DNA from 4 places in the Allobosea sp. BIWAKO-01 genome. Region 3 is predicted to be linked to each of the others. Evidence: riboswitches for the same ligand, from Rfam matches in the RefSeq annotation. Region 3 holds a riboswitch; each other region holds the start of a gene.
What was found. A riboswitch is a leader RNA that binds a small molecule or an ion and turns the genes downstream of it on or off. The one in region 3 is predicted to bind cobalamin.
Positions count from the first base shown of each region.

Region 1: it holds a riboswitch for cobalamin, as region 3 does, so the genes downstream of both, BIWAKO_RS24510 (ABC transporter substrate-binding protein) here and BIWAKO_RS21475 (TonB-dependent receptor plug domain-containing protein) in region 3, are expected to answer to the same signal.
Region 2: it holds a riboswitch for cobalamin, as region 3 does, so the genes downstream of both, BIWAKO_RS06670 (CbtB domain-containing protein) here and BIWAKO_RS21475 (TonB-dependent receptor plug domain-containing protein) in region 3, are expected to answer to the same signal.
Region 4: it holds a riboswitch for cobalamin, as region 3 does, so the genes downstream of both, metE (5-methyltetrahydropteroyltriglutamate--homocysteine S-methyltransferase) here and BIWAKO_RS21475 (TonB-dependent receptor plug domain-containing protein) in region 3, are expected to answer to the same signal.

Region 1 is NZ_BCQA01000001.1:5,225,417-5,233,177, reverse strand. It holds gene BIWAKO_RS24520 (ribonucleoside-diphosphate reductase subunit alpha) at 1-1,415, shown strand, start outside; gene BIWAKO_RS24515 (ribonucleotide-diphosphate reductase subunit beta) at 1,541-2,668, shown strand; cobalamin riboswitch at 2,800-3,009, shown strand; gene BIWAKO_RS24510 (ABC transporter substrate-binding protein) at 3,286-4,314, shown strand; gene BIWAKO_RS24505 (FecCD family ABC transporter permease) at 4,323-5,348, shown strand; gene BIWAKO_RS24500 (ABC transporter ATP-binding protein) at 5,345-6,112, shown strand; gene BIWAKO_RS24495 (class I SAM-dependent methyltransferase) at 6,130-6,789, shown strand; gene BIWAKO_RS24490 (aminodeoxychorismate synthase component I) at 6,801-7,761, opposite strand, start outside.
Region 2 is NZ_BCQA01000001.1:1,463,794-1,471,554, forward strand. It holds gene BIWAKO_RS06645 (D-2-hydroxyacid dehydrogenase) at 1-625, opposite strand, end outside; gene cobD (threonine-phosphate decarboxylase CobD) at 730-1,746, opposite strand; gene cbiB (adenosylcobinamide-phosphate synthase CbiB) at 1,758-2,738, shown strand; gene cobO (cob(I)yrinic acid a,c-diamide adenosyltransferase) at 2,842-3,453, opposite strand; gene cobU (bifunctional adenosylcobinamide kinase/adenosylcobinamide-phosphate guanylyltransferase) at 3,467-3,991, opposite strand; cobalamin riboswitch at 4,132-4,314, shown strand; gene BIWAKO_RS06670 (CbtB domain-containing protein) at 4,353-4,532, shown strand; gene BIWAKO_RS06675 (CbtA family protein) at 4,545-5,285, shown strand; gene BIWAKO_RS06680 (DUF1636 family protein) at 5,335-5,724, shown strand; gene cobW (cobalamin biosynthesis protein CobW) at 5,729-6,778, shown strand; gene cobN (cobaltochelatase subunit CobN) at 6,782-7,761, shown strand, end outside.
Region 3 is NZ_BCQA01000001.1:4,591,648-4,599,408, forward strand. It holds gene BIWAKO_RS21460 (ABC transporter ATP-binding protein) at 1-525, opposite strand, end outside; gene BIWAKO_RS21465 (FecCD family ABC transporter permease) at 525-1,550, opposite strand; gene BIWAKO_RS21470 (ABC transporter substrate-binding protein) at 1,547-2,392, opposite strand; gene BIWAKO_RS21475 (TonB-dependent receptor plug domain-containing protein) at 2,413-4,356, opposite strand; cobalamin riboswitch at 4,477-4,677, opposite strand; gene ccoS (cbb3-type cytochrome oxidase assembly protein CcoS) at 4,695-4,871, opposite strand; gene BIWAKO_RS21485 (heavy metal translocating P-type ATPase) at 4,868-7,075, opposite strand; gene BIWAKO_RS21490 (FixH family protein) at 7,080-7,604, opposite strand; gene ccoG (cytochrome c oxidase accessory protein CcoG) at 7,639-7,761, opposite strand, start outside.
Region 4 is NZ_BCQA01000001.1:5,246,732-5,254,492, reverse strand. It holds gene BIWAKO_RS24585 (copper resistance CopC/CopD family protein) at 1-1,316, opposite strand, end outside; gene BIWAKO_RS24580 (YcnI family copper-binding membrane protein) at 1,363-1,881, opposite strand; gene BIWAKO_RS24575 (hypothetical protein) at 2,237-2,578, opposite strand; gene metE (5-methyltetrahydropteroyltriglutamate--homocysteine S-methyltransferase) at 2,859-5,207, opposite strand; cobalamin riboswitch at 5,317-5,541, opposite strand; gene BIWAKO_RS24565 (TonB-dependent hemoglobin/transferrin/lactoferrin family receptor) at 5,822-7,761, shown strand, end outside.

The DNA of each region.
Region 1 (7,761 bases), 630 kb from region 3:
CCGGAGGTCAGTGGACGCTGTTCTCGCCCGACGAGACGCCCGACCTCCACGATCTCTACGGTAAGCCGTTCAAGGCGGCCTATGAGGCCTACGAAGCCAAGGCAGAGCGCGGCGAGATCAAGGTGTTCAAGCGCCTGAACGCGCTCGATCTTTGGCGCAAGATGCTGACCATGCTGTTCGAAACCGGCCATCCCTGGATCACCTTCAAGGATGCCTGCAACCTGCGCTCGCCGCAGCAGCATGCCGGCGTCGTGCATTCCTCGAACCTGTGCACCGAGATCACGCTGAACACCTCGGCCGACGAGGTCGCCGTCTGCAATCTGGGCTCGATCAACCTGGCAGCCCATGTGACGGCCGACGGGCTCGACCGGGCCAGGCTCGGCAAGACGGTCGCGACCGCGATGCGAATGCTCGACAATGTCATCGACATCAATTTCTACACGATCCCCGAGGCGCGCCGCTCGAACCTGCGTCATCGCCCGGTCGGCCTCGGCATCATGGGCTTCCAGGATGCGCTGCAGATCCTGCGCCTGCCCGCCGCGTCCGAGGGCGCCGTCGCCTTCGCCGATAGCTCGATGGAGGCGGTCAGCTGGTTTGCGATCTCGGCCTCGGTCGATCTTGCCGCCGAGCGCGGTCGCTATCCGAGCTTCGAGGGCTCGCTCTGGTCGAAGGGTATCCTGCCGATCGACTCGCTCGACATTCTCTCCGACGCCCGCGACGGCGATGTCGAGCTCGATCGTTCGACGACTTTGGACTGGGACAGCCTGCGCGAGCGGGTGAAGACCACCGGCATGCGCAACTCGAACTGCATGGCGATTGCCCCGACTGCAACGATCTCCAACATCGTCGGTGTCTCGCAGTCGATCGAGCCGTCCTACAGCCAGCTCTACGTCAAGGCGAACATGTCGGGCGACTTCACGGTCGTGAATGCCGACCTCGTCCGCGATCTCAAGGCGCGCGATCTTTGGGACGAGGTCATGGTCTCGGACCTGAAATACTATGACGGAAAGGTCAGTCAGATCGACCGCGTCCCCGACGATCTCAAGGCGCTCTACGCCACCTCCTTCGAGATCGAGACGAGCTGGCTGATCCGCGCCGCCGCACGCCGTCAGAAATGGATCGACCAGGGCCAGTCGCTCAATCTCTACATGGCGCAGCCTTCCGGCAGGAAGCTCGACGAGGCCTATCGCCTCGCCTGGCGGCTCGGTCTGAAGACGACCTATTACCTGCGCGCGCTCTCGGCGACCCATGTCGAGAAGTCGACGCTGAAGGGCACTGACGGCAAGCTCAATGCGGTGTCGGCGACGGTCCCCGTCGCGGCCAAGCCGATCCTCGTCGACATCCCGCTCGACAATGGCATGGCCGTGCCGAACGCCTGCTCGATCGACGATCCGACCTGCGAAGCCTGCCAGTGAGGCAGCCGCGGCGTCCACGCTCGCCTTCGCGGCGCGCATGGATGCCCGACCCTGCCCGATAGCGAACGATACGGACGGCCGGGGCAGACCCGGCCATGACATTCAGACCCGATTGGATATTCATCATGCTCGACTGGTCAGACAGCAAGCCTGCCGCCGCCCTCGATCTCAATCCGGCCGCGGCCGGCGGAACCCATGCCGATGCCACCGGCCTCGGCGAGATCGATCGCTCCGGCGGCCGCGTCAGCGTCGACGAGAAGCGGATGATCAACTGCCGCGCCGATGTGAACCAGCTCCTGCCGCTCAAGTACAAATGGGCCTGGGAGAAATACCTCGCCGGCTGCAACAACCACTGGATGCCGACAGAGGTCTCGATGCAGGCCGATATCGCTCTGTGGAAGTCGAAGGACGGGCTGACCGACGACGAGCGCCGTGCGATCAAGCGCAATCTCGGCTTCTTCGCGGCCTCGGAAAGCCTCGTCGCCAACAACATCGTGCTGGCGATCTACCGCCATCTCACCAATCCGGAATGCCGGCAGTACCTGCTGCGCCAGGCTTTCGAGGAGGCGGTGCACACCCACACCTTCCAGTACATCGTCGAGAGCCTCGGCCTCGACGAGGGCGAGCTCTTCAACATGTATCGCGAGGTGCCCTCGATCACCGACAAGGCGGCCTGGGCCCTGAAGCATACCCAGCATCTCGACGATCCCGATTTCGAGACCGGCACGCCCGAGGCCGATCAGGCCTTCCTGCGCGACCTCGTCGCCTTCTACGTGATCTTCGAGGGCATGTGGTTCTACACCGGCTTCGCCCAGATCCTGTCGCTCGGCCGGCGCAACAAGATGGTCGGCATCGCCGAGCAGTACCAGTACATCCTGCGCGACGAGAGCATTCATCTGAATTTCGGCATCGACGTGATCAACCAGATCAAGATCGAGAACCCGCATCTCTGGACCAAGGCCTTCCAGGATGAACTGCGCGGCATGATCCGCGACGCTGCCGAACTCGAGGCCGCCTATGGCCGGGACACCATGCCGCGCGGTTTCCTCGGCCTGAATGCTGCGCTCTGCGAGCAGTACATGCATTTCATTGCCAACCGCCGTTGCGCGCAGCTCGGCCTCGCGCCGGTCTTCGCGGAAACGGAAAACCCGTTCCCCTGGATGAGCGAGGCGATGGACCTGAAGAAGGAGAAGAATTTCTTCGAGACCCGCGTCATCGAATACCAGAACGGCGGCGCCCTGAGCTGGGAGTAGGCCGAGAAAGATGGGCCACCGCGCTACAGGACTCCGTCAGCAGGCGGCTCAATCTCGATAATCGCGTCGTCATGCGCAATCAGAGCCTCCAACGGACTGGCCTGCAGCTTGACGCCGCCTTGGGCCCCTCTATGGTCGGCCGCGATCAAGGTTCCTCGGGTCCAGGCCCGAAGCTAAGAGGGAATTCGGTGAGGCGCCCTGCGCCGAATCCGAGGCTGCCCCCGCAACTGTAAGCGGCGAGCTCTTCTCCCATCGTCCACTGGCGCTCTCGCGCCGGGAAGGCCGGGCGAAGCCAGCGCTGACCCGCGAGCCAGGAGACCTGCCCTGATCGCAGAAGCGTCTTTCGGGCGGGGTGTCCGGGGGGATTTGCGTCGGCGGCAGGTCGTGGACCGACACCCCCGAACCTATCCGCTCAAGCTCCCGGCTCGTCATCTCGGGGAGCGATGAATTCCATGTCCATGATGCTGAACCACGCCGTCGCAGCCGCGGCAGAGCGCTTGACGCAGACGTATCGAGCAGTCTATCAAAATTGTAATACTGTTACATTACAGGGTCAGCCATGCGAGGGCCCCGCGCCTCGCGAGGCATGCCGCCGCTCGACGCTATCGGAGACTTCAATGCGCAGCGCCGCACGCCTTTCTTGCCTTTCGTTCGTCGCAGCCATCGGCATGTCGATGTCCGGAGCGGCCTTGGCCGCGCCGACGCAGTATCCGCTGACGCTGGAGAATTGCCGGGAGACGATAACGTTCAACCAGGCGCCAAAGCGCGTCGTGGCGGTCGGACAGACGCAGACCGTAATCCTCTACGCACTCGGGCTCGGCGACAAGGTCGTGGGCACAGCCGTGTGGTTCAGCCCTGTTGCGAAGCCCTATGAGGCGGTCAACGCCAAGGTGAAGCGGCTTGCCGACAACGATCCGAGTTTCGAGGCGGTCGTCGCCCAGGAACCCGACCTCGTGACTGCGATGTTCGAATGGCACATCGGTCCCAACGGCATCGTCGGCAAGCGCGACCAGTTTGCGAAGCTGAAGGTGCCGACCTACGTCTCGCCCACCGACTGCGTCGGCAAGGACAATTCCGGGCCTGGCGACGGCGTTCGCACGCAGATGTTCACGATGGAACTCGTCTACCGCAATATTCGCGAGTTCGGGCAGATCTTCGATGTCTCCGATCGCGCCGAAGCTCTGGTCGCCGAATTGAAGGCGCGCGAGGACAAGGCGGTCGCTTCAGTTGCCGGGATCAAGCCGCAGGATGTTCCTGTCGTCGTCTGGTTCTCCAGCAAGGACATCAAGGGGGACGCCTTCCTGGCCGGCAAGAATGGCGTGCCTGCCTATATCCTGTCGAAGCTCGGCGCCCGGAACGTCATCACCACCAATGAGGAATGGCCGCTGGTCGGTTGGGAGACGGTCGCTTCCGCCAACCCTGCCGTCATCGTCGTGGTCAAGATGGATCGCCGGCGTTTCCCGGCAGACGACATCAATCTCAAGCTCGACTTCCTCAAGACCGACGCGGTTGCGAGCAAGCTCGACGCCAGCCGGCAGCAGCGGATCGTGATCATGGATGTCGGCGCGACCAGGGCCGGGCTTGATACGATCGACGGTATCGAGGCGCTGGCCAACGGCATCAAGAGCTTCGGCCTCACCAAGTGAGCCATGGAGTGGCTCGGCCCAACTGGTTGGCGAGGGGCGCAGTAGCGATCCTCGCCTTCGCCCTGCTGATACTCGCGATCGCGCTCGCCGTGACGATCGGCGAAATGTCGATCCCGCTTGCCACGGTCTTCAAGGCCGTCGGCAACGGGTTGTTCGATCTCGATTACCCCGTAAGCGCGATCCAGCAGGGCGTCATCTTCGACTACCGGTTGAGCCGGGCTGTGGTGGCGGCCCTCTGCGGCGGTGCGCTCGCGCTTTCGGGCGCGATCCTGCAGGCGCTTCTGCGCAATCCTCTCGCAGAACCTTATATCCTCGGGATCTCGGCCGGAGCCTCGACGGGTGCGGTCGCGGTGATGATCCTGGGCTTCGGCGGCGCTGCGCTCAGCATATCCGGCGGTGCCTTCCTCGGCGCCATTGCCGCGCTCGTCATCGTCGCCTTGCTCGCCGCAGGGGCCGGCGGCGCGACCGACCGTGTGATTCTCGCAGGCGTCGCCGGATCGCAGCTTTTCAATGCGGCGACCGCGACGATCGTCACCACGCTGGCCAGTGCCGAACAGGCCCGCGGCGTGATGTTCTGGCTCCTCGGCAATTTCGGGGGCGTGCGCTGGCCCGATGTCTGGCTCGCCACGCCAGTGGCCTTCGCGGGCTTCGCCGTCTGTATCTTCCATACAAAGGCGCTCGATGCGTTCGCCTTCGGGGCGGATGCCGCTGCCGCATTGGGCGTGGCGGTGACCCGTGTGCGCATCGTGCTGTTCGTGACGACAGCCGTCATGACCGCGACCATGGTCAGCATCGTCGGCACGATCGGGTTCGTCGGTCTCGTCATACCCCACGCGGCGCGCTTCCTGACGGGCCCGGCCCATGCCCGGCTGCTCCCGGCATGCCTGATCATCGGTGCGATCTTCATGATCCTGGCCGACATCCTGTCGCGGACGCTGGTGCCGCAGCAGATTCTGCCGATCGGCGTCGTGACGGCGCTGTTTGGCGCCCCGGCTTTCGCCTTCATACTCTATCGCGCAAGGCGACCGGCATGACACTGGCCGCGCGCGACGTCCGTTGGAGCGCCGGAGGGCGCATGATCGTGGACGGCGTGACGCTGCACGCCGAACCCGGAAAGATCCTCGGTCTCATCGGCCCCAACGGTTCGGGAAAGTCGAGCCTGTTGAGGCTGCTGTGTCGCCTGCGCAAGGTTGCAAGCGGCGTGGTGACGCTGGATGACCGCGAGATCGGCACCTTGTCGCGGCACGACCTCGCCCGGCGCCTGGCCTTTGTCGAGCAGCAGGCGACGACCGAAATCCAGCTCTCCGTATGCGACGTCGTCAGGCTCGGACGGACCCCGCATCGCGGCGCACTCGCGTCCTGGACAGCGGCCGACGAAGACGCGGTCGAGGCCGCGCTGGCACGCGTCGATATGGCCGATCGACATGACCAGTTCTGGCACACGCTATCGGGCGGCGAGCGCCAGCGCGTCCATATCGCGCGCGCATTGGCGCAAATGCCGAGTGAACTCATCCTCGACGAGCCGACCAACCATCTCGATATCCAGCACCAGCTATCGATTCTGACCCTGATCAGGCGCCTGGGTATCACCTGCATCATGGCCTTGCACGATCTCAACCTGGCATCGCTTTTCTGCGACGAGATCGCCGTGCTGCATGCGGGCAAGCTGGTCGATGCCGGGACGCCGGAAACCGTGATGACCGAAGCGCTGATCCAGCATGTCTTTGGTGTCGCGGTTTCCATCCGCCGCGCCGCATCGGGCCGGAGGCGCATCGAATACCTGATCGAACCCTTTTGAGGTGGAAAGAGATGACGATGCAGCGAAGCGTTGGGGCCGGCGTCACCGACTACTGGAACGCCCGTGCCCCTAAATTTGATGGTGCTGCCTCCCATGTTGCCCAGCGCGAGCTCTGGCAGGCCGTGCTTGAGGCGGCCTTCCAGGCGGATGGCCCCAAGGACGTTGTCGATCTCGGGACCGGGACGGGCGCTTGCGCCCTCCTTGCTGCGTCGCTGGGGCATCGCGTCCGCGCCTGCGACGGGTCTGCGAACATGCTTGAGGTCGCTCGTGCGGTGGCTCGGCAAGCCGGCCTCGCCATTGCGTTTCAGGACAGCACGATCGAAGCGGCCGAGATCGCTGATGCGTCCGCCGATATCGTCACGCTCCGCAATGTCCTCTGGACGCTCGAGCGCCCCATTGAAGCGTTGCTGCAGGCCCATCGTATTCTGCGACCGGGCGGTCTCGTGCTCGTATCCGACGGATTATGGTCGGTGGCTCCTCAATATCGTTCCACCTATCCAGAGGAGCTTGCCGCACGGCTACCCCTGCATGATGGCTTGACGGAAGCCGCAGCGCAGGACCTGCTCACGCGAGCGGGTTTCACCGGGTTCAGACGCTGGCAGCACCTGTTCCCCGCTTCCCCCTATCCGGGAAATGTTCCCGTCTTCGTCCTGACCGCGCGCTCACTCGCTGGCTAGCCTCGAAGGCTTCAGCGCGTCAGTCGAGCGGGCCTCAAGCCGCGCAGGCTATTGCCCAGGAACCAGTGCTCGGCTTGAGCGAGATCGCCGGGCCGCAGTTGCTGCTCCAGGGCCCGTCCGCTCTCGATCAGGGTCTGGCGCAGCACGCCCGGCAAGAGACCATCGGACAGGGGCGGTGTGAGCAGGAGCCCGTCCCGCTCGACGAAGATGTTGCTGCGCGTTGCTTCGGTGACAAAGCCCGCGCGGTTTTGGAAGACGGCTTCATCGGCGCCGCGCTCGACGGCTGCCGCAAATGCAGTCTCGTAGGTACGACGGCGCGTTGTCTTGTATCGCAGGAATGGGTCGCCCTCGTCGGCCCTTGCGGCGGCGAGGACGACCTCGAGAGGCCGGTCTGGCTCGGCAGCGAGCACTGGTGCGGCGACATCGAGCATGCCGTTGCGATGGAGTTCGAGGCGGATACGGCGCAGCCCTTGCGGCGCAAAGGTCTCGACCAGCGCAGCGAGACGCGTTTCCGCCTCATCGCGGTCGAAGCGGAAGCCGAGCGCCTTTGCCGAACGGTCCAGGCGGCCGAGATGCAGGGGCAGCCGTGCAAAACCGGTCTCGTGCGACCAGCCCAGCGTTTCGATCAGCCCGTAATCATCGGCGAGGTCGGTCAGGACACGGGCCTTCAACAGGCATTCGAAATACTCGTCCGCAGCACGCGAATCCGTGACGATGCCGCCGCCAACGCCATAGCGGCCGGCACCCCCTGGAAAGATCGTAGCCGTGCGGATTGCGACATTGAAGCGAAGATCGCCATTGGGCGAGATCTGCCCAATTGAACCGGTATAGAGATCGCGCGCCCCGTCCTCGAGTTCGCGGATGATCTCCATCGCCCGCAGCTTGGGCGCGCCGGTGATCGAGCCGCAGGGGAAGACAGCCCGCAGCAGGTCTTCGAGCGAGAGGCCAGGACGCAACCTGGATGTCACCGTC
Region 2 (7,761 bases), 3.1 Mb from region 3:
ACGCAACGATGTCGGCCTCGGCCAGTACCGTGCCCAGCTTGTCCGTCGCCACAATCGCGTCGATGCCGGGCTCGGCCCGCTCGCTGCGGCGCACGCCGATGATGCGCAGACCGAAGGCCGCAGCCAACCTCGCCAAACGCAGGCCGATCCGTCCAAGGCCGACAACGACCATCGTCTTGCCGCCGAGCTCGTCCTCGCGCCGGGCGCGATCGCCGATCATAGGCCGCCAGTGCTTTGCCATCTGGTTGTCGCGAGCGAGATGGATCTGACGGGTGAGGCCCAGGATGAGCGCCATGGCGTGCTCGGCAACGGCGCGCTCATTGCCCCCTTGCGCACTGGCGAGGCGAATGCCCGCCGTGGCGAAGGCGGGCTTATCGAACTGATCCGTGCCGGCGCTGATCGACTGGACGAAACGCAGGCGCGGGCAGGCAGCGATCAGCTCGTTGCGCCAGAGACCGGAGACGACGAGGACATCGGCTTCGGGTGCGCGCGCCTTGAGTTCCTCGAAGCTGCGAACCTCAAAGCTCCTCGCGGGGCGCCCCCGCGCAGCGAACTCCGCTCCGAGCTGGTAGGCGGCATGCGCGAAGCCGATCGTGAGTTCAGTTTCCTGCGGCCAAGACGTCATTGCATCCCCCTGATGACGAAACCCAGTTTAGATCATCGGCTTTCCCGAAAACCGCAATCCACATTTCGGGCCGATGCCTTGGCCGGCGTTCCGTGCCTGCGCCTCTAGGCGGCGCAAGGAGGCAGGAAGGATGCCAGCGCAGTGGCGAGCCTCTGCCAGGACGCCTCGTCGCCGGGCAAGCCAAGCCGTAGCCAGCTCGCGTTGTTCTGAAAGCGACGGACATAGATCCCGTGGCGGCCGAGATGGGCGAAGAGTGCCGGTGCGTCCGGCGTCGCCAACAGCCTGAACAGGGAGGTGCCGCCGACAATCACACCTCGCGACGCCAGCAGGGCATCAAGACGGGCGGCATCGCTGGCCCGGGCACCAGAGGCCGCCGCGAGCCAGTCCGAGTCACCGAGCGCCTGCGCCCCGATATGAAGCGCCGGCCCCGCGACGGCCCAGGGACCGAGCGCCGCCCGCAAGACCTCCGTCAGGCGCACCTCGCCGATCGCGAAACCCAGACGCAAGCCGGCGAGCCCGTAGGTCTTGCCAAAGGAGCGCAGGATCAGCGTCGCCGGTGGCAGATCCGGGATCAGACTCGCCTCGGGCATGAAATCGATGAAGGCCTCGTCAATGACGAGCAACCCGCCTCGTCCGGCCAGGTCGCGCGCAACCGCCGTGAGTTGCGCGCGCTCGATCACCCGCCCATCGGGATTATTCGGATTGACCAGCACGACCACGCCCGCGCCGCCTACCTCCGCGGGCGTTGCGCTCTCCCGCACGTCCATCTCCGCCTTGCGCCAGGCCACCGCATGTTCGGCATAGGTCGGACCGATCACGGCGACCGGCCCGATGCTCGCAAGACGCGGCAGCAGTTCGATCAGTATCTGAGTGCCGGGCGCCGCGACGATGCCGGCCGTCTCGGGCACCCGGTACGTCTCGCGGGCCGCAGCAAGCAATGCCGCCTCGTCCCGCACTCCCGGCAGGCGCTGCCAGAGGCTTAACGGCAGCTCGGGAACCGGATAGGGGATGGGATTGATCCCGGTCGAAAGATCGATCCATGGCTCGGGCGCCTCCGGGAACAGCGCCTTCGCCTGCGCCAGATCGCCACCATGCCAGACCTTGCCCGCCGCCTCAGCCATTCCCGCCCCGCATGAGCCTGTCCGATTCCCTGCCGCTTCTCGCCGCCGCGCTGATCATCGAGGCGGGATTCGGCTATCCCCAGGGCTTGTATGCGCTGATCGGCCATCCCGTCACCTGGATCGGTGCGCTGATCTCCTGGCTCGACCGGATGCTCAATCGCGAGAGCGCCTCCTTCATGGTGCGGAAGGCGGCCGGCAGCCTCGCCCTCGCGCTGCTGCTTGCCGCCACATTCGCCATCACATGGGCGCTGACCCTGCTCTGCCGCGGCCTCGGCCCGCTTGGCTGGCTACCGCTCGCACTGCTCGCCTCCAGCCTGATCGCACAGCGCAGCCTGCACGAGCATGTCGCGCGCGTCGCCGAAGGGCTGGAGCGGGATGGCCTCGCCGGCGGTCGCGCGGCCGTTTCGATGATTGTCGGCCGCAACCCCGAAACCCTCGACGAAGCCGGGGTTTCCCGCGCGGCGATTGAAAGCCTTGCCGAGAATTTCTCGGACGGGATCGTCGCTCCGGCCCTCTGGCTCGGCGTCGGCGGCCTGCCGGGCGGCGCGCTCTACAAGGCGATCAATACCGCCGATTCGATGATCGGCCACAAGACACCGCGCCATCTCGCTTTCGGCTGGGCGGCGGCGCGTCTCGACGACCTCGTCAACCTTCCCGCCTCTCGTCTCACCGCGCTGCTGCTGACCGCAGCCGCCGCACTCGACCGAAGGTCAGACTCCGCCAATGCGTGGCGAGCTGTCCGACGCGATGCCCGCCATCATCGTTCGCCCAATGCCGGTTGGCCGGAAGCCGCGATGGCGGGTGCGCTCGGCCTCCGGCTGGCGGGGCCTCGCGTTTATGGCGATGTCAGGATCGATGACGGCTGGATGGGGGACGGCCGGGCCGAAGCGGACGCGGCGGATATCCGGCGGGCGCTCGCTCTCTATCGGAGGGCGTGCCTGCTCCTGTGGGGGCTCGCCGTTGCGGGGGCCGTCACCGCGCTCGCCCTCTAGTTCGTCGGACCGGACCTTGCATCGGGACCGACGATCTCAGCCTCTGTGTTTGCGTCGACTTTCCCGAAAGCTGCAATTCACGTTTCGGGTCGATGCGTTAGCCTCAGAATTCGATCCCTGCCTGTGCCTTCACGCCTGCCGCGAAGTGGTGCTTGACCAGCGTCATCTCGGTGACGAGGTCTGCGACGGCGATCAACTCGGGCTTGGCATTGCGGCCGGTGACGACGATGTGCAGATCGGGGCGCCGGCTCGCCAATGTCTCGACCACCTCAGCCAGCGGCAGATAGTCGTAGCGCAGCGCGATATTGAGCTCGTCGAGCACGAGCAGGCGTATCTCCGGATCGTCCATCAACGCCTTCGCCTTGGCGAAGGCGCGCTCGGCAGCCGCGATGTCGCGGGCCTTGTCCTGCGTTTCCCAGGTGAAGCCTTCGCCCATCGTGTGCCAGACGATGCGATCGCCGAAGGCGTCGAGCGCCTTGCGTTCACCCGTCGCCCAGGCGCCCTTGATGAACTGCACCACCCCGACGCGCCAGTCATGGCCGAGAGCCCGCAGAATCAATCCGAAGGCGGCAGTCGACTTGCCCTTGCCTGGTCCCGTATTGACGATCAGGAGTCCCTTTTCGATCGTCTTGGCGGCGACCTCGGCGTCCTGCACCGCCTTGCGTTTTTCCATCTTGGCCTTGTGGCGGGCGGCCTCGTCAGCATCGATCGTCATCGGAACCTCCTGCTCATTTCACCTGCATCGGCAGACCGGCGACCATGAAGATCACCCGGTCGGCCCGCGCCGCAAGCATCTGGTGCAGCCGCCCCGCCTCGTCGCGGAACCGTCGGGCGAGCGCATTCTCAGGCACGATACCGAGCCCGACCTCGTTGGAGACCAGGACCACAGGGCCTCGCGCCGCGACGCAGGCCTCGACCAGTCCTCGGCCTGCAGCCGCCACATCCTGCTCCGCCAGCATCACGTTGGTCAGCCAGAGCGTCAGGCAGTCCACCAGAACGGGTTGCCCCGCGGGAACCGCGCGGATCGCCTCCGCCAGCTCCAGCGGAGCATCGACGGTCATCCACTCCTTCGACCGGCGGGCGCGGTGCTCGACAATCCGGGCGCGCATCTCATCGTCATAGGCCTGCGCCGTGGCGAGATAGATCCATGGCGCCGGCACCATCTCGATCAGGGCCTCGGCATGGCGGCTCTTGCCGGAGCGGGCGCCGCCCAGAACGAGGGTGAGAGGGGAAAGGATCGCTGCCACTGCCAAAATCTCAGCCCAGGGAAGATCAGCCTAAGGAACGGACCTGGCGAGCGCAGCGAAGCAAGCCGGGACCGGCCACAAGAGATCACATCGCTTCACTGCGCTCGCAATCACGATCGCTGCATTGCACAGCACCGTGCAGATGGCTAATGATCATCCCCGACGGTGCCTCTGCAACGAGGTGAAAAGGGAACGCGGTGCGATACCGCGGCTGCCCCCGCAACTGTAAGCGGCGAGTTTCGCGCCATCGGCCACTGGGATTGTCCCGGGAAGGCGGCGAGAGATCCGGACCCGCGAGCCAGGAGACCTGCCGTCAGCGAGTGATGCAATCCAACGGGCTGCCGGCGGGGTGGCCAAGGAGACCGAGATGACGACGAATACGGCTTCGATCACCACCCAGGCCAGCGCTTCCGAGCGCGTCAAGGCTGTCGCAGCTGCCCTGGCACTCGGCGCGGCCCTGATCTTCACCGTCGGCTTCGCCCATTCGACCAGCGTTCACAACGCAGCCCACGACACGCGCCACACCCTCGCCTTTCCCTGCCACTGAGGGAAAGACACCATGGTCAATCGTGTTCTCACGGTCAGTCTTCTGGCCGGGCTTCTTGCTGGGCTTCTGGTCGCAGCACTCCAGCATGTCACCACCACGCCGCTGATCCTCAAGGCGGAAACCTTTGAGACGGCGTTGCGCGCAGCCGAGCTTCAGCACGCCAGCTTCACCGGCGATGCCAGGATCGTCCTTGCCCATGGCGGCGCCGACGCAGCCGACCACGCCGAGTGGAAGCCACAGGATGGCTTGCAGCGCACTGCCTTCACCACCATCGTCACCATTGCGACCGCGATCGGTTTTGCCGCCCTGCTGCTCGGCGGCATGATCGCAGCGGGCGATGCCATCACGGAACGGACCGCACTGATCTGGGCGGCTTGCGGCTTCCTGGCCTTCGGCCTGGTGCCGGCGACCGGGCTCGCGCCGGAACTACCCGGCAGCGCGTCGGCCGAACTTCTCCACCGCCAGGCCTGGTGGATCGCCACGGCGCTCGTCACCGCCGGCGGCCTCTGGGTCTTCCTGCGGGCAGACACGAGCTGGCTGCGGGCGCTTGCCGTGCTTGCCATGCTCGTTCCCCATCTGATCGGCGCACCACATCCTGCCGCCCCGGAGAGCAAGGTCCCGGCCGAAATTGCAGCGCATTTCGCCGCGCTCTCGCTCGCGCTCCAGGCCGCCCTCTGGCTCGCCACCGGCTTTGCCGTCGGCGTGCTCTGGCCCTGGGCGACGCGCCGTGCCGCAGCCCTGGCCAAAGCCTGACGCTGAGCGCGATCCTACGGGATCGCGCCGGAAGCAAAGGAACCGGCCTATGCCCGAAGGCGATGTCACCATTTTCGTCTGCGTCGCCTGCCGGCGCGCGCGGGCGGACCTGCCGGAGGGGTACGACCAGCCCGGACTTGGTTTTGCCGAGGCGCTGCGCGAACGCATTGCGCGCGACGGCGGGACGCTTCCGGTCGAACCCGTCGACTGCCTCGCGGTCTGCAATCGCCCCTGCACCGTCGCCTTAGCGGCCGACGGCAAATGGACCTATCTGATCGGCGATCTCGACGCAGACAGCCATATCGCCGAAATCGTTAACGCAGCTGCGAGCTTTGCAGCCAGCGCAAACGGTATCGTTCCCTGGAAAGAAAGACCCGCTTCGTTCCGCAAAGGCGTGGTCGCGCGCGTACCGCCTCTCCCGGCGCGCCAACAAGGATGAGATCATGAACGCTCCCCAAGCCCGCTCGCTGGGCAAGATCCCCTGCACGATCATCACCGGCTTCCTCGGCGCCGGAAAGACCACACTGGTCCGGCACCTGCTGGAGAATGCCGGGGGCAAGCGCATCGCCGTGCTGGTCAACGAGTTCGGCGATCTCGGCTTCGACGGCTCCTTCATCGCCGGCTGCGGCATTTCCGGCTGCACGGCGGAGGACATCGTCGAACTGCCGAATGGCTGCATCTGCTGCACCGTCGCCGACGACTTCGTGCCGGCGCTGGAAAAGCTGCTCGACCGGCCGAACCCGCCGGAGCACATCCTGATCGAGACGTCGGGGCTTGCCCTGCCGAAGCCGTTGGTCAACGCCTTCAATTGGCCGGCCATCCGGTCACGCGTCACGGTCGATGGCGTCATCGCCGTGGTCGACGGACCGGCGGTGGCGGATGGCCAGTTCGCGGATGATCCGGACGCTCTCGCCGCGCAGGCGGCCCAAGACGCCGCGGTCGGGCACGACAATCCGCTCGAAGAGGTGTTCGAGGACCAGATCCTCTGCGCCGACCTGATCCTGCTCAACAAGAGCGACCTCGTCGATGCAGCCGGCCGCGAACGCGTCAAGGCCGAGATCGCCGCGCATCTGCCGAAGGCGATCAAGATCGTCGAGACGGCTCATGGCAAGGTCGAGCCTGCCTTGATCGTCGGTCTCAACGCGGCTGCCGAGGCCGACCTCGCTGGACGCCCCTCGCATCACGAGAGCGCCGAGGACCACGACCACGACGATTTCGAGAGCCTTGATTTCGCTCTCGCCGCTGCGACCTCCCCCGAGGAGCTGGCGGCCCGCGTTGCCAGGGCAGCTGAAGCCGACGGCGTGCTGCGCCTGAAGGGTTTTGCCGCGATTCCGGGCAAGCCGATGCGGCTCGTCGTCCAGGGCGTCGGCCGCCGGGTCAGCCACCATTACGACCGGGCCTGGACGGCCGGCGAAGCCAAGGATGGTCGGCTCGTGGTGATTGGCCTGAAGGGCTTCGATCGCAAGGCCGTGGAGGCCGCCCTCGCGGGCTGAGCCATGCACCTCCTCCCCTCAAGCGAGATCAGGCTCGACGACGGCGAAGATGCCGTCGATCTCGCCCTGCCGCCGGGGGATGTGCTGGTGCTTTCATTCGCCGACAGCGACCTTTCGGCGCTGGCGGCCGCGGCCGGCGCAAGCGAGCTCGCTGTCAGGCTCGCCTCGCTGCGCCGGCTGAAGCACCCACTCTCCGTCGATTTTCTCGTCGAGAAGACGGTGGCGCATTCGCGCTTCGTGCTGATCCGCTGTCTCGGCGGGCTGGACTACTGGCGTTACGGCATCGAGCAGCTTGCGGAAATCTGCCGACGGGGCGGGATACCGCTCGTCGTGCTGCCCGGCGACGACCGGCCTGATGAGCGGCTGGCCGAGTATGGCACCGTCGAACCGCGTTTCGCTGCGGAGCTCCTCGCCTATTTCCGCGCCGGCGGCGGTGCGGAGAATATGCGCCGGCTACTCGGACGGGTGCATGCGTTCCTTCGCGGTGAAGGCGATGCGTCCGACCTCGCCCCCATCCCTCTGCCCTCGCTCTTCGCCCTTGGCGCGGGCGGTGCTCCGCTGGCATGGCGTGAAGCGCTCTCGCAGTGCCCCGTCGCGAATGCGCTGGTCCCGGTCCTGGTCTATCGCTCCAGCGTCGCCGCCGGGGACACCGCCATGGCGGAGGCAATCGCAGAGACAGTGAGCGCGCGCGGCCATGCCCCGTTGATCCTGGCCCTGACGAGCCTGAAGGACCCGGCAGTCACCGGCGAACTTGCGGCCTTGATCGCCGCACGCAAGCCCGCCGCCATCATCACCACCACTGCGTTCTCGGCCCGCGACAGCGCGGATTTCGTGCTGGATGCCGCCGACTGCCCGATTCTGCAGGCGGTACCGGTCGGCAGTCCGCGCGATGCCTGGGAGGCTTCGCCACGCGGGCTTTCCGGGGCCGATCTCGCCATGCAGGTGGCCCTGCCGGAATTCGACGGGCGGCTGGGCGCTCTTCC
Region 3 (7,761 bases):
GAGCTGGTGCAGCGGGTCGAGCGCGGCGAGAGGTTCGTCGGCGAGCAGGATCGACGCCTCGACGGCGAGCGCGCGGGCCAGCAGCACGCGCATGCGCTCTCCGCCCGAGAGGGTCTCGACTGTCCTGTCGGCAAACGCGGTGGCGTCGGCCGCTGCCATGGCGCGCGCAACTGCGGCGCGATCGGCCTCGTTCTCCCCGGCAAAGGGCCGGCGATGCGGCAGTCGGCCAAGTCCGACAAGGGCCTGTGCGCGCATCGACCAGTGCACTGCGCCACCTTGCGCAAGGAAGGCGATGCGCCGCGCCAGTTCCTTGCGCCCGAGGCTCCGAACCGACAAACCATCATAGCGCACCTCGCCGGAATCGGGCGCAACGAGATCGGTGAGCACGCGCAGCAAGGTCGTCTTGCCGGCGCCGTTGGGGCCGATCAGCCCGACCATTTCGCCTGCCGAGAGCGCGATATCGATATCGCGCAGGATCGGCTTCCCACCGAGCGCGAGCGAGATCCCCGAGGCTTCGATCTTCATCAGACGTCCCGCCGCAGGCGATGGATCAGGTGGAACAGGAAGGGTGCTCCGATCAGCGCGGTGACCACGCCGAGCTTCAGCTCGGGTCGGATCGGGGCGAGGCGCAGCGCGGTATCGGCGGCGAGCGTCAGGATTGCTCCGCCGAAGCCGCTGACGAGCAGCAGCCGGCCCGGCCGGTTGCCGACCAGCGGACGCAGCAGATGCGGCACGACGAGGCCGACGAAGCCGATCGCACCGGTGACCGCGACCGCGCTGCCGACGGCGAGCGCGGCTCCGCCGATCAGCCGGGCGCGCAGCCAGGTCAGGTCGAAGCCGAGGCTCTTAGCCGTGTCCTCGCCGAGGGTGAGGGCGTCGAGGGCAGGCGCCGTCGAAAGCAGCAGCAGCCAGCCGAGGAGCATCGGTGGCAGCACGAGCCAGACATGGAGCAGGCTGCGGTCCGCGAGCGAGCCCATCAGCCAGAATACGATTTCCAGTGCGGCGTAGGGATTTGGCGCGAGGTTGAGCGCAAGCGCGGTCATCGCACCGGCGAAGCTGTTGATCGCGACACCGGCGAGGATCAGCGTCATCGTTCCGGCGCCGCGCCCCAGGAAGGCGTAGAGCAGAAGCGTCGCCATTGCGGCGCCGGCCATGCCGCCCAAGGGGAGGGCGAGCGCCATCGTCGCTGACAAGCCGCTGTAAAAGACCACGACTGCGCCGAAGGCGGCGGCGCTCGAAATTCCGAGGATTCCGGGTTCGGCAAGGGGATTGCGCAGCAGGCCCTGCATGGCGGCGCCCGCAAGCCCGAGACTGAAACCGACAAGCGCGCCGAGCAGCGCGCGCGGCAGGCGGAGTTCGACAAGGACGAGCGCCGGCAGGGTCTTCCGCCCGGCAAGGGCGTCGGCGAGGGCGGCCTTGATGTCGAGCGGAGCATAACCCACGGCCATCGAAACGAGCATCATGGCCAGCATCAACAGGGCCAGCACGAGAATGAGCCGCGCCAGCTTCGGCGTCGTAGCCCGCAACCTGTCCTGAACCGCCAGTGTCATGAGCGCGATCCTTGCCTGCGGGAGGCGGCAAGCAACTCGATCGCATCGAGCACGGCCGGTCCGGCGCAGGTCCAGAGTTTCGAGGGGAGGGCGACGAGCCTGACCCGCTCGCCGAGCTTCGCCAGGAGCGGATGATGAAGGATCTCATGGGCGAGCGAGGGCGGCCCGCCCGGCGTGGTGTTGAGGATCAGCATGTCGGCCTGCCCGAGTGCGACCGTCTCCAGCGCGATCTGGCCGTAGTTGTCGACGCCGAGTTCGGCGGCGAGATTGGTCAGGCCGGCGCGGGTCAGGATCTCGTCCACCAGGGAGCCGCGCCCGACCGTGAAGCCGTTCGGCCGTAGGACCAGCGCCCTGGGATGGCCGGCGATTGGGCTCGCCGCGAGTGCCTCGAGGCGTTGGTCTATCGCAGCGATCAGGGCCGCGCCGCGTTCCGCCTCGCCGAGCAGGGCCGCCATCTCGGCGATCTGGGCACGCATTTCAGCGAGATTGCGCGGCACCCCGAACTCGCGGACCGGTACGCCCGCCTTCTTCAGCAACGCGACGGTGCTGCGCGTCGTATAGGCGCCGGCGATGATCAGGTCCGGCTTGTAGCTCAGCACCTCCTCCACGAGGCCGTGATTGGCCGGAATGGTCCTGGCAATCTCGGCCATGTTGGCGTTGCGCGGGTCCTGCGAGAGCCAGGTGATCGAGGCGATGCGGTCGCGCTCGGCGAGCCGAAGCACCAGTTCGTCCGTGCACATGTTCAGCGAGACGATGCGGGATGGCTTGGCCGGCGTTTCGGCGGCCGTCAGGCCGCCGAAACCGAGAAAGAGGCCAAGCGCCAGAACGGCGCTGCCGGTCATCGCACGGGCCGCCCAACGCCTCACAGCGTTACCTTCAGACCGCCATAAGCGCTCAGACCCGGCACCAAGAAGCCGACCGGGTTCTCGTAGCGCTTGTCCAGCAGGTTATCGATGCGACCGAAGACACTGAGCCTGTCCGTCGCCTGGTACTCGGCGGCGAGATTGACGATGGCCGCACCCGGCGCCCGCATGCGCGAGATCGAGAAGTCACGGTTTCCGTCGACGCGCTCACCCACATAGATCAGCGTCGCCGAAAGGGTGAGCTTGTCAACCGGAGTCCAGCTCGCCGTCACGCTGGCCTTGTGACGGGGACGGCGCAGCAGTTCCTGCCGGGCGATGTCGTCCTTGGCGATGGTGAAGGTGTAGTCGGCCCGCACCTTGAACTGCGGCGAGATTTCGAGCGCGGCAAAGGCTTCGACACCCTTGGTCGTGGCCTTGCCGATATTGGCATAGGAGTCCCGCGCCACGTTGGTGACGATCAGGTTCTCGATGTCGTTGTGGAAATAGGTGGCGCCGAAACGGACCTTGTCGGCGAGCAAGGGCTGCTCGAAGCCGAGATCCCAACCGCGGCTTTCCTCCGGCTTCAGGTTGGGATTGCCGAAGAAGTTGGAGGCCGGGCGAAAATCGCTGAAGCGCTCGCTCAACGTCGGCGCCTTGAACCCCGTGCCGTAGCTTGCCTTCAGCTTGGTTTCGGTCCCCGGCACGATATAGGCCGGCGCGAAGCGATACGTCGTGTGGCCGCCGAAGGTCTCGTCATCGTCGTAGCGGATATTCGAGACCATGAAGAGCCGGTCGCCGAAATTCGACTGCAGTTCGGCAAAGGCGCCCGTATTGCCGTTGGATGCCGTGAGCGCGCGGGTTTCCAGCCGTTCGCGCTCATATTGCAGGCCCATCACCAGGGTTTGCCCCTTCATCAGCTCCAGGTCGCCGCGCCAGTCGACCTTGGTGCGCTCGCCGAGGTTTTCCGTCGGCAGGCCGAGGATACCAATCGCATTCGGCGTGCGGCCGGTGCGGTCCTGATTGCTGTAGGACAGGCCGAAGCGATTGACGAAGCGCCCACCAAGCGGGTCCCAGACGACCTCTCCGCGGGTGAAGGCCTGCTTGTAGTCCTGGCTGCTGCGGAAGCCGCTGGGCGTGCTCGGAAAGCCGGAATCGCCGGTGAAGAGCAGGTAGCCGTCAGTGTACCGGCCGACCCAGTTCAGCGACAGCGTATCGGACAGCGCGACGCCGAACCGGGCCGAATAGGTCCAGTTGTCGTAGGAATTCGGGTTGCTGCGGCGTCCGGGTGGAACGAGCCCGGGAGGCGTCACCGGGGTCGAATCCGATTTGAAATGGGCGATGCTGAGGGCGTAGTTGAAACGATCATCGCCGCCGCTGAGGCCGACCGCCTGGTTGAAGGTGCCATATGAGCCGGCCTCGGCGCGGGCCGTCAGCTTCGGCGAACCCTCGCCGCGCTTGGTGGTGATCGAGATGACGCCGCCCAGCGCGTTGGCGCCGTAGAGGCCGCTTTGCGGTCCGCGCAGCACTTCGATGCGCTCGATGTCGTCGGTCAGCATCGAGCCGAAATCGAAGGAGCGGTTCGGGGTCGCCGGGTCGTTGGCCTCGATGCCGTCGATCAACACCTTGACGTGGTTGGAGTTGGTGCCGCGGATGAAGACCGAGGTCAGCCCGCCCGGCCCGCCGGTCTGCACGACATTGAGGCCGGGAACGGCGGCCAGCGCCTGCGGCAGGGTCCGGCGTTGCTCGCGCTCGATATCGCCGGCGGTGATGACCGTCACGGAATTGGCGATTTCGCGGGCTGGCGTGGGCCGGGCCGTGGCGCTGACGACGATTTCGTCGAGGGCAATCGATTCGGTGGCTGACTGGGCGCAGGTCTGGCTGGCGGGGAGGGAGCCGGCGGAGACGAGGAGCGGCAGGGCGATGAGAAGCCGGCTGCGCCGGGCAACCTTGGGAGGGCGGATCACGATGGGACCTCGGGCGTTGACGTCAGTGGCACGTCACCGCGAACGCGAGGCCCCACCCGCTGCCCTTAGCCAGCGTGCGGTTCAACAAGCGATCGAAACACCCCGTCCGAACGTGTTCGCGTGTGACCACGGCTGACGGCAGGTCTCCTGGCTCGCGGGTCGGTGCCTTGACGCCGCCTTCCCAGGTCCGAGGGCCCCAGTGGCGTGTGGCGAAAGGCTCGCCGCTTACAGTTGCGGGGGCAGCTACGGCATTGAATGGCGAACCATCCGCACCGCATTCCCTTTTGATCCCCTAAGGGAACCGTCGCCGGCGAGGTAAGGGCGGAATGGCTGCTGCGTCAATGATCGTTGATGCGGGTGTCGCCAGGCGATCGCAGGTCGTCATCCCTCAGGATGCGCCAGCTCGGTCCCTCGAGATCACTGAACTGGCCGGTGCGCATGCACCAGAAGAAGGCAGCCAACCCCAGCAGTCCGAGACCGAGCGCCAGGGGGAACAGGATCACCAGGATATTCATGACGCCACTCCCGTATTCTGCCGCGGCAGGCCGCGACCGGCGCGCAGTGCGTTGAGCGTGACCACCAGCGAAGAGCCCGACATCGCGACGGCTGCGACCAGCGGCGTCGCGAAACCCGCGACGGCAATCGGCACCGCGACGGCATTGTAAAGCACCGCAAACCAGAGGTTTTCCAGCATGAGGTTGCGGGCCCGGCGAGCGATCCGCAGGCTGTCTGCGACCGGCATCAGGCTGTCGCCGATGAAGACGATGTCGGCCGAGGCCTGCGCCAGGTCGGTGGCGCTGATCGGCGAGATCGAGACATGGGCCTTGGCAAGGGCTGGGGCGTCGTTGAGCCCATCCCCGATCATCAGCACCTTGCGCCCCTTGGCGCTGAGCCGATCGAGGGCCTTGAGCTTCTCGTCGGGGCGCAGGCCGGACTCGGCCTCCGTGATGCCGAGGGCCGAGGCGACCGGCGCGACAGCTTCGCTTCGGTCTCCGGAGAGGATGCGGATCTCGAGACCAAGCTCGCGCAGCGCTGCGATGCAGTCGCGTGCCTCCGGCCGGATTTGTTGGTCGACCGCGAAGACGGCGCAGTCATCTCCATGGCGCCAGGCGATCAGGGAGGCGGCTGGATGGTGCGCGGCGACGATGGCGGCTTCGGCCCCGGCCTCGCAATAGGCGACGCTGCCGAGACGGGTCTCGATCCCATCCACGATCGCGCTCAGGCCTGCGCCGTGATTTTCGCTGACATCGCTCGTCGGAACAGGATGGCCGGCGGCACGGGCGATGGCGCGGGCGAGGGGGTGGCGGCTCGCGGCTGCCAATCGGCCGGCGGCCTGCAAGGTTGCGGCGTCGATCTCATCGCCATTGACCAGATCGGGGTCCGGCAAGGTGAGCGTGCCGGTCTTGTCAAAGACAGCGATATCGGCCTCGGCGAGGCGCTCCAGCGCATCACCCTGTTTCAACATGACCTTGCGCTTGAACAGGGCCGAGGCGGCAACGACCTGCACGGCCGGAATCGCCAGCCCCAAGGCGCAGGGGCAGGTGATGATCAGGACGGTGATGGCGATGATCAGCGCTTCGGGCCAGGGCAGGCCGAAGGCGATCCAGCCCAGCAGGGTCGCGAACGCCGTAGCGTGGACGAGAGGGGCGTAGAGCCTCGCGGCCCGATCGGAAAGCTTGACATAGCGGGAGCGGCTTTCGACCGCGCGCGCCATCAGGGCATCGATCTCGTCGAGCAGCGTGCCGCTGGCGGCAGCCTCGACCTTGACGGTCAGCGCTCCGGAGAGGTTCACGGTACCGGCATAGACCTGCGCGCCGGCCATGACGGCATGCGGCAGGGTTTCACCGGTGACGAGGCTCTGGTCGATTTCGGAAGAGCCGGTCTCGATGATGCCATCGACACTGACGCGCTCGCCTGGTTGGATCAGGACACGGTCGCCGGGCACGATGGCCGCGATCGGCGTCACCATCGCCTCGCCATTCGGCATCAGCCGGGTCGCGGTTTCGGCCTTCAACGCAGCAAGATTGCCAGCGAGGTCGCGTGTGCGGCGGCGCATCAGCTGGTCGAGATAGCGCCCGATCAGCAGGAAGAAGATCAGCATCACCGCGCCGTCGAAATAGGCATGCTCGGCGTGGTTCCAGGTCACCACCACCGACATGCCGAGCGCGAGCACGATGCCAAGGGTGATCGGCACGTCCATGTTGACCGCGCCGGCGCGCAGAGCCCGGAGCGCACTCTCGAAGAAGGGGCGGCCGGCATAGGCTGCGGTCGGCAGGGCAATCAGGGCCGAGAGCCAGTGAAAGAAGTCGCGCGTGACCGGATTGATGTCGCTGCTATTGCCCGACCAGACCGAGACGGAGAGCAGCATGATGTTCATCGAGGCGAAGCCGGCGACGCCGAGATAGCGCAGCAGCCGCCTTTCCTCGCTTGTGTCGTCCTCCCGCCCGGAGGCGGGCAGGAAGGGGTAGGCCTTGAAGCCGAGCCGGGAAAGGCGCTCGATCACGGCCTCTGGGCGCAGTGCGCCCTCCGTCCATTCCACCGTGACGCGCTTCAGCGCGAGATTGACGCGGGCGCTGAGGATACCGGCCTCATGGGCAAGGCCGTTCTCGATCGCATGCATGCAGCCGGCGCAGCGGATGTTCTCCACCGCGAGTTCCATGCCCGCGATCCCGCTTTCGCGATGGCGGACGAAGACGGAGAGATCCTGCTGCGCGGCCATGAGATCAGTCCTTCAGCATGATGCGGCTGCGTGAGGAGAAGACCGCATCGCCACCGCGCGTTGCCTCGACCACCAGGGTCCAGGCGCCGGCATGCAGGGCGGGCACCTTGGCGCTGTACTGGCCCGGCGCTGTTTCGGTCAGTGTCACGTCGTGGTCCTGCTGCCGCGTCGCCGGGTGCTGGAGCTTCGCCTCGACTGCAAGTCCGGTCACGGCTGTGCCCGCCTTGTCCTTCAGCGCAAGCGAGACGATCGCATCGGTGCCGGCACGCACGATCTCGGTCTGGGCCAGCCAACCGCGTGCGGCCTGCGCCTGCATGCGCGCGATCTCGCTGTTGAAGCGCTGGCTGGTCTCGTAGGCGCTCTTCACATCGGCTCCGGGCATCGTCCTGATGGCCGAGACCATCATCACGCCATTGACGCCCGCGACCACGATGAAGAAGCCGATCATGCCGAAGAGCACGGCACGCCCGCTGAGCTCGAAGGGCCGGCGCCGAGCCGGCGCCGGTGGGGCTGGAAAGTCGATCGGCATGATGAAGCCTCCGCAACAGGTCATGATGCGTTCTCTAGGGAGCGATGAAATGATCCCGGGCCGTCACGACCTCGCCGGCGAACAGGTCGGAGGCGGTGAAGGTGATCGTCTGGGATTTGTCGAGAGGAATGCCGGCCGGAACCGTGACCAGCGCGCG
Region 4 (7,761 bases), 660 kb from region 3:
ACACGGATGTCCGCCATCGCCTTGGCCGTGTGAATGTGGACCGATGCAGGCGGCGTGGCCGCATTGACAAGTGCCCGCGGCGGCGGCGTGAAGCGCCAGGTCGCAACGGTGCCAAGGACAAGGAACACCAGCAAGGTTTCGGCCGCGATCACGCGCCGCATCGTCTTGGCGGCGATGCCCGTTCGAGACAGGACAAGGGGCGTGAGGCGGTAGCGATTGACGGCAGCCAGGCCCAGCAGGATTGCAACCCACGCGAGCTTGATCAGCAGAACCCAGCCATAGCCGGTCGAAATCAGTGCGCCTGGCTGTTCGAGCTGAACTGCCGCCAGAATTCCGCCGCTGAGCAGGGTCAAGCCAACAACGACAGGGATCCAGCGCGAGAACTGGCGCAGCACGGCAACTGCGTCGGGCTCCCGCAGGGCAAAGAACAGAGGCAACAGGGCTCCTGCCCAGGCGGAGACGCTGACGGCGTGAACAAAGACTGCGGTCCGCATCAGCCATTGCGGGCTGGCCGCGCTGGCATGGCCGCTCGCGGCGAGTGCCACCCCTACACTCAGGAGGGCTGCTCCGCCGAAGACCTGCCCCATGCGGCCGCGTGCCGCCAGGGAGGCCAATCCGAGCAGGAATGCGACTGCTGCAGTCAGCGCCGTGCGGCCAAAGCTGCTGGCGGCCGCGGCGCTCCAGACGTCTGCCTCGCCCAGGCTACCGAGGGAACGATCCAGGACATCGAGCCCTTGCGCGGCGAGTGCGAGCGGCAAGGCGGCAGATCCGAGCAGGATGAACGATGCGACCGGTCGCCGGGCATTGCGAGGCAAGGGACCAATCCAGGCCGCATAGGCTGCCCCGCCGAGCCCCATGAGCAAGCCCAGATAGAGGCCCAGCTTTCCCAGCCATAGGGTAGCCCGCACAGCAGGATCAGTCCGCGTCTCAGGAGTTGGCGACTGGCCGCTTGGTGCACCGATTGAGAAGACCACTGCGCCGCCAACCGGGTGCCCATCCTCGGAAATGACGCGCCAGCTCAGAACATGCGTGCCGGTTGACAGGTCGGCGGGCGCTTCGATCATCAGCGTCCTGTCCTTCAGCACGAACCGATCGAGCGTGCGGGACGCGCTGTCTGGTCCGATCAGCTTCAGGACGAGCGGCGACACCGGTTCACTGAAGCTCAGTGTCAACACCGCAGGGGCATTGGTCACCACCGCGCCGTCCGCCGGCGAGGCGGCGATCAGCGCGGCATGAGCGAAGGCGCGTCCGGTCATTGCCGTGGCGACGGCCAAGGCGCAGGTCAGGGCGAAGACGAGGCGAAGGGGCCAGCGCATGGCAACTCCCAGCAGCCGGGCGCGAAGCCCTGCTGCCTTGCTCGGTTTACTTCTTCGGGGTGAGCTTCAGACCGGGAGCCGGATACTTGTAGTCGTCCGCGCTCTTGCCCTCAGTCGGGATCTCGATCCAGCGTTCGACTGCGCCGCCCTCGCACTCCTGGACGACCGGTACGTAGAGGACGGTGTCGGCCTTCAGGTCGGAGGTCAGATACCCGCGCAGCACGAACTCGTCATAGTGCTCGTCAAGCAGCCTGCCGCCGCTCCAGACCACTTCCTTCACGCCTTCCGAAGTCGGTGTGCCGTAGTAGTCGAAAGCTTTGCCATAGGGGCCCTTCACCGTTTCCAGTGTCCAGCCGGGCTTGGGCATCGGCTTGATCGCGATCACGCCCTCGGGAATCCGGACGCGGACTTTCGTTGTTGCGGCGCCCTGGCAACCATGGGGCACGCGCAGCACGGCCTTGTAGGTCGAGCCGACCGGAGCCTGCTGCGTTTCGAGGGTGATATGAGCGAGAGCACCGGTTGTTCCCAGAGTGACGAGCATCGCTGCGAGGAGATGGGTCTTCATGGCGTAATCCTTGGTCTGTGAGAGTGGCTCTGCGACGGATTGGTGAGAGCGTCCGTGACGCTCGATGCCTTTGAGTGTGGTCATCGGACTGCGAGTGCCGCCCGATGATGGCGATCCCGGCACGACGGCCTCGGACAGATTGCGATCAGCAAAGGAACCGCTGGCATGGGGATCCGAGGCATGGCAGGCGCGAGCCCCGTGCTTCATTCGCTTACAGGGCAGACATCGCGCCGAATGCTCGGATCCGCGAAGCTGGTGCACATCTGCAGGGGATGGCGGGCAAGTCGGCCTTGAAGCCGAGATCGCGCAACAGAGCGGCCCCGCATGCGCGAACGCATGGCGGCCTGCTCAGGTCTCAGACGGGCGGTGCGCGAGGATTGGCAGGCGATCGGCCGGCGACAAAGCCTTGGGGCGCGTCAAAATGCCTGATGAAGGCGTTCCGGTCGGCGATCCGGTAGACAACTGGCAGATAGCCAATTGCTGACGGCGCATCCGCTTGAGCCGAATGAGCGCAGCCGAGCGCGCAGCCGCTCATCAGATCATGCTGCGCAGTGCCACGCTCGGTCGTGCCAACCGGTGAAGAGGCGCTCGGCGAGCAAAGCGTTATGGCCAACGTGCGATCAAGAGCAATGCTCGCAGCATTGGCACCGGACGCGAGCCCCGTCAGAACCGCCTGGAGCACGAGCAGATAGGCCACGGCGACCGCAACCCAACGGCTCGAACCTACTCTCTGGCGCCACACGGACAAGGGCTGCCCTCCTGACGTTTGGATAGCACTGCTGTTGGCTGCGTCAATTGCTGAGGCGCAAACAAGCGTCGGGCACCTCACGTGAGGCAGCACGGCATGGAGCTGTATGCGCGGTCCCCCTCGCCCACCGCGCAGAGATCCCCGACCTGCCGAGAAGCTGGAGAGGCGATGCCGGCTTGACGGCGACGTCGCGGCGGCATCCTGCGCCGCCGCGACGAGCCTCGGGTGCTCAGCGAGCGGCGGCCCGGACGTACCGAGCGGCTTCGACCATGTTGACGAGGCCGGGCCTGACCTCCTCCCATTTGCGAGTCTTCAGGCCGCAATCGGGGTTGATCCAGAGCTGTTCGTCTGCGAGCTGGAGGCGAGCGAGTTTCATCAGGCTTGTCATCTCGCCCACCTCGGGCACCCGCGGCGAATGGATGTCATAGACGCCGGGACCGATCTCGTTGGGGTAGCGATAGGTCTTGAAGGCGTCGAGCAGTTCCATCTTCGAGCGCGAAGTCTCGATCGAGATCACATCGGCGTCCATCGCTGCGATCGCGTCGATGATGTCGTTGAACTCTGAGTAGCACATATGGGTGTGCACCTGGGTTGCGTCGGTGACGCCCGAAGCACAGAGCCTGAAGCTGCCGACTGCCCAGTCCAGATAGCCCTTCCACTCGCTCTTGCGCAGCGGCAGCCCCTCGCGCAGCGCTGCCTCGTCGATCTGGATCATCGCGGCTCCGGCCTTCTCCAAATCGATGACCTCGTCCCGGATCGCCAGCGCGATCTGGCGGCAGGAGGCACTGCGCGGGATGTCGTCGCGGACGAAGGACCAGTTCAGGATCGTCACAGGCCCAGTCAGCATGCCCTTCATCGGCCTCGTCGTCAGCGACTGCGAATAGGTCCACCAGCCGACTGTCATCGGCTTCGGCCGCGAGACGTCGCCGAACAGGATCGGCGGCCGCACACAGCGCGAGCCGTAGCTCTGGACCCAGCCGTGTTTGGTGAAGGCGAAGCCGGCGAGCTGTTCGCCGAAATACTGCACCATGTCGTTGCGCTCGAACTCGCCATGGACGAGCACGTCGAGGCCGATCTCCTCCTGCCAGCGCACCGTGCGCTCGGTCTCCTCACGCAGGAATTGCTCATAGTCGGCATCGGTGATCAGGCCCTTGGCATGAGCCGAGCGGGCCTTGCGGACCTCGGCTGTCTGCGGGAAGGAGCCGATCGTCGTCGTCGGGAAGGCCGGTAGGTTGAAGCGCTCGCGCTGCAATCTTGCGCGGGCGGCGAAGGGGCTCCCGCGGTCCGTCATGCTGGGCGTCACCGCCGCGACACGCGCAGCCACTGCGGCGTCGTGGACTTTCGGCGAGGCCTTTCGGGCCGCCGCTGCGGCCGCCGAGGCGTCCAGCGCATCCCTGACGCTGTCGCGGCCGCCCGCGAGGGCTTTGCCCAGCACCGAGAGTTCGCCCATCTTCTGCACGGAGAAGGCGAGCCAGCTCTTCAGGTCGGAATCGAGATCGGTTTCGAGATCGAGATCGATCGGCGTGTGCAGCAGCGAGCAGGACGACGCGATCTGGACATGGTCGGTACCGCGCCTGGCGACAACCGGCTCGACGCGGTCGAGCAGCGCCGGCAGGTTGGCCCGCCAGATGTTGCGGCCATCGATCATGCCGAGCTTCAGCACGAGCCCACGCGGCGCCTTGGCCAGCACCTCCTTGAGCTGCGCGGGAGCGCGCACGAGGTCGAGATGAAGGCCGGCGACAGGCAGCGTGACCGCTGTGTCGAGATTGTCGCCGAGAGCACCGAAATAGGTCGTCAGCATCACCTTCAGCTGCGGCAAGGCATGGGCGATGGTGGCGTAGGTCCGGCGCAGGGCGTCACAGGCGGCCTCTTCGAGATCGAGCACGAGACAAGGCTCGTCGATCTGGACCCATTCGGCGCCATTGGCAGAAAGGCGGCGCAGCACATCGATATAGACCGGCAGCAGCTCGCCGAGCAGCGAGAGCGGATCGAGGCTGGCATACTTGCTCTTGCCGAGCTTCAGATAGGTGACCGGTCCAAGCAGGACCGGGCGAGTGTCGTAGCCGAGTGACCTGGCCTCACGGTACTCGTCGACCGCCTTGAGAGAGGAGAGCGCGAAGCGCTGTCCGGTCGCGAATTCCGGCACCATGTAGTGGTAGTTGGTGTCGAACCACTTGGTCATTTCCTGCGCCGGGGCGCCGTGGGAATGTTCGTGGTCGTGGTGGGCATGGCCGCAGGAGGTGTGCGGCTCGGTCTCGCCTTGCGCACCTCGCGCCATGGCGAAATAGGTCGCCAGCCCGACCGGACCGCCCTTCCAGCCATAGATGTCGGGAATCGCGCCGACCATCGCGCTGGTGTCCAGCACCTGATCGTAGAACGAGAAGTCGTTCGACGGGATGACAGTGACGCCGCGCGCCTTCTGGCGGGCCCAGTTGGCGGCGCGCAATGCCGCGGCGGTGTCGAGCAGGTCCTTTTCGGTCGACTTGCCCGACCAATAGCTTTCGAGAGCGGACTTGAGTTCGCGGCGCGGACCAATGCGCGGCGTGCCAAGGGTCGCGACAGGAAGTGAAGATGACATAGGCTTACCCCAAAAGTTGGGGGCAAAGGCCAAAGCGGACGCGTCCAGGATTCCGCCGGCGAAGAGCCTGCGCAATCGCAAAGCGCTCCACCGGGACACCCCGCCCGAGGACGTTCAATTCGTCGAGGCAGGTCTCCTGGCTCACGGGTCATCGCTGCTGTCCGGCCTTCCCGAGACCTTGCCGGCCTCAGTGACACATCTTGGACAGCGGCTCACCGCTTACAGTTGCGGGGGCAGCGCCGGCCTTGCCCAGGTCAATAGCGACCCCGACGCACCGGCTTCCCTCTTAGCTCCGGGCAAACAGACCCGGAGAACCACGACAGCCCAACCTAGGTCCAAATGGCCGCTGCGGTCAATGGAAATATAAAGACATCTTTATGTCTCCATATCATTTTCTACGTCGACTGACGCTACCCCCGACTGCGGGACGTTCCCTGGTTGCGCGCTGACGATGCGGGGCAAGCAGTTCCCTTGAGATTGCTAAAGTAGAATAATTAGAATCTACATCTACTATAAATTGCAGATGTACTTTGCGAGATGAAGTCGCATCAGAAAACACTGTGTTAAATTTACAATTGCGAATCCTATCAACGGAGGACTACATCCACCCGCAAATGGACTGGGGTCTTCCAATGAAGAACAAATCAAAACTATATTTTTCAGCCGCTTTCCTTTTTACAATTCTTCAAAGCACGATTTGTTACTCTCAAGCTATCGCGGATGGCGGCAGTGCGTCACCGGCGTTCACGCTCGACCAGATTACGGTCACGGCGACGCGTGGTGAGAAGCAGGCTCTCGATGTTCCCGGCGTCGTGAACGTCATTTCACGGCAGGAACTCGACGAGCGCATGACGCGCGACATGCAGGACCTCGTGCGCTATCAGCCGGGCGTCAGCGTCAACCGCCTCACCAGCGGCACCGACCCGTTCGGCAACCTCGATGGCTTCACGATCCGCGGGGTCGGCGGCAACCGCGTCCAGATGCAGATCGATGGATCGCGCGTGATCGAACGCATCACCGACGGCAACCGCAACTTCGTCGACATGCCCTTCCTGAAGAGTGTCGAGATCGTGCGTGGGCCAGGCTCGGTGCTCTGGGGCGCCGATGCGCTGGGCGGCATCGTCGCCTATCGTACGCTCGATCCGCAGGACCTGCTGAAGGGCAAGGACAAGCCCTATGCCGTGCGTCTCGATGCCGGTTACGACAGTTTCGACCGCTCCTTCACCAAGACCGGCATCGCAGCCTTCAGGCTCACCCCTGCCCTCGAGGCCATTGTCGGCCTGAGCCAGAAGACAGCGGAGGAGGCCAAACTTGGCCGTGCCCGGGCCGATGGCGGCCGCTGGGGCTGCCCTGTGCCGAGCCTGCGCTATCTCGGCTGCGACACGCTGAACCCGCTCGACAGCACGGTCTGGAACGCCTTCGGCAAGATCGTCTTCTCGCCGACGACTGACCATACGTTCAAGCTGACCGGCGAGTATTTCGACAACAGTTCAAAGGTCAACCAGCTCTGGGACTACAACGTCGTCTCGTCCGGCATTCGCAACGGACCCTACATCCGAGACGAGGTGAAGTCGCGCCAACGCATCGCCTTCGAGCATCAATGGGATGTCGGCTCGAGCTTCCTTGACTCGATCCGCTGGCAGGCATCCTTCTCGCCGCAGAAGCGTGAAGTCACCAATAACCGGTTCCAGACGCAGGCCAATAACCAGGAGCGCTTCACGCGCGGCTTCCTCGACTATTCCGAGCAATTCTCGCAGCTCGACATCCAGGCCAAGTCGAGCTTCGCACTCGGCTCGAGCTTCCACAGGCTGACCTACGGGTTCCAGGGCGACGTCACCAAAACCGATTACGAGCGTCGCGACGACGTCCGGAACATGTCGACCGGCGTCACCACCACGACGATTGCAGGCGGTTTCAACTTCGCCAACGCGACGACGACGCGCTACGATTTCTATCTGCAGGACGAAATCGAGCTGATGAATGGTCGCTGGACGATCACGCCGGGTGTCCGTTACGCCAATTACAAGATCGACCCGAGCATTGGGCCAGGTTACGTCATCGTGCCCGGCAAGGCTCCGCGCGAGATCGACTCGCATAAGCTGATCCCGCAGGTCGGCACGATCTTCAAGCTCGACGAGACCTATTCGCTCTATGCCCGCTACGCCCAGGGCTTCAAGATGCCGACCGCGCAGCAGCTCTATACGTCGCTGCCGATGGGCACCCAGAACCTGATCCCGAATCCCGATCTCAAGCCCGAGAGCGTCACGTCCTACGAGGCCGGCTTCCGAGGTCGCTTCGACAATGGCTGGTTCTCGGTCGGCGTCTTCCATGCCGATTACAAGGACTTCATTCAGAACTTCGCGCCGATCCCCGGTTCGACCGATCTGACTTATCGCAACCTCTCGAGCGTGAAGATTTCCGGTATCGAGGCATCAGCCGAGTGGAAATTCCACGAGCGCTGGCTCGCCAATGTCGCGCTGAGCTACCAGTACGGCACGCAGAAGACCGACGCTGGCGCTTTGACCACGCCCTACAATGCCACCACTCCCCTGAC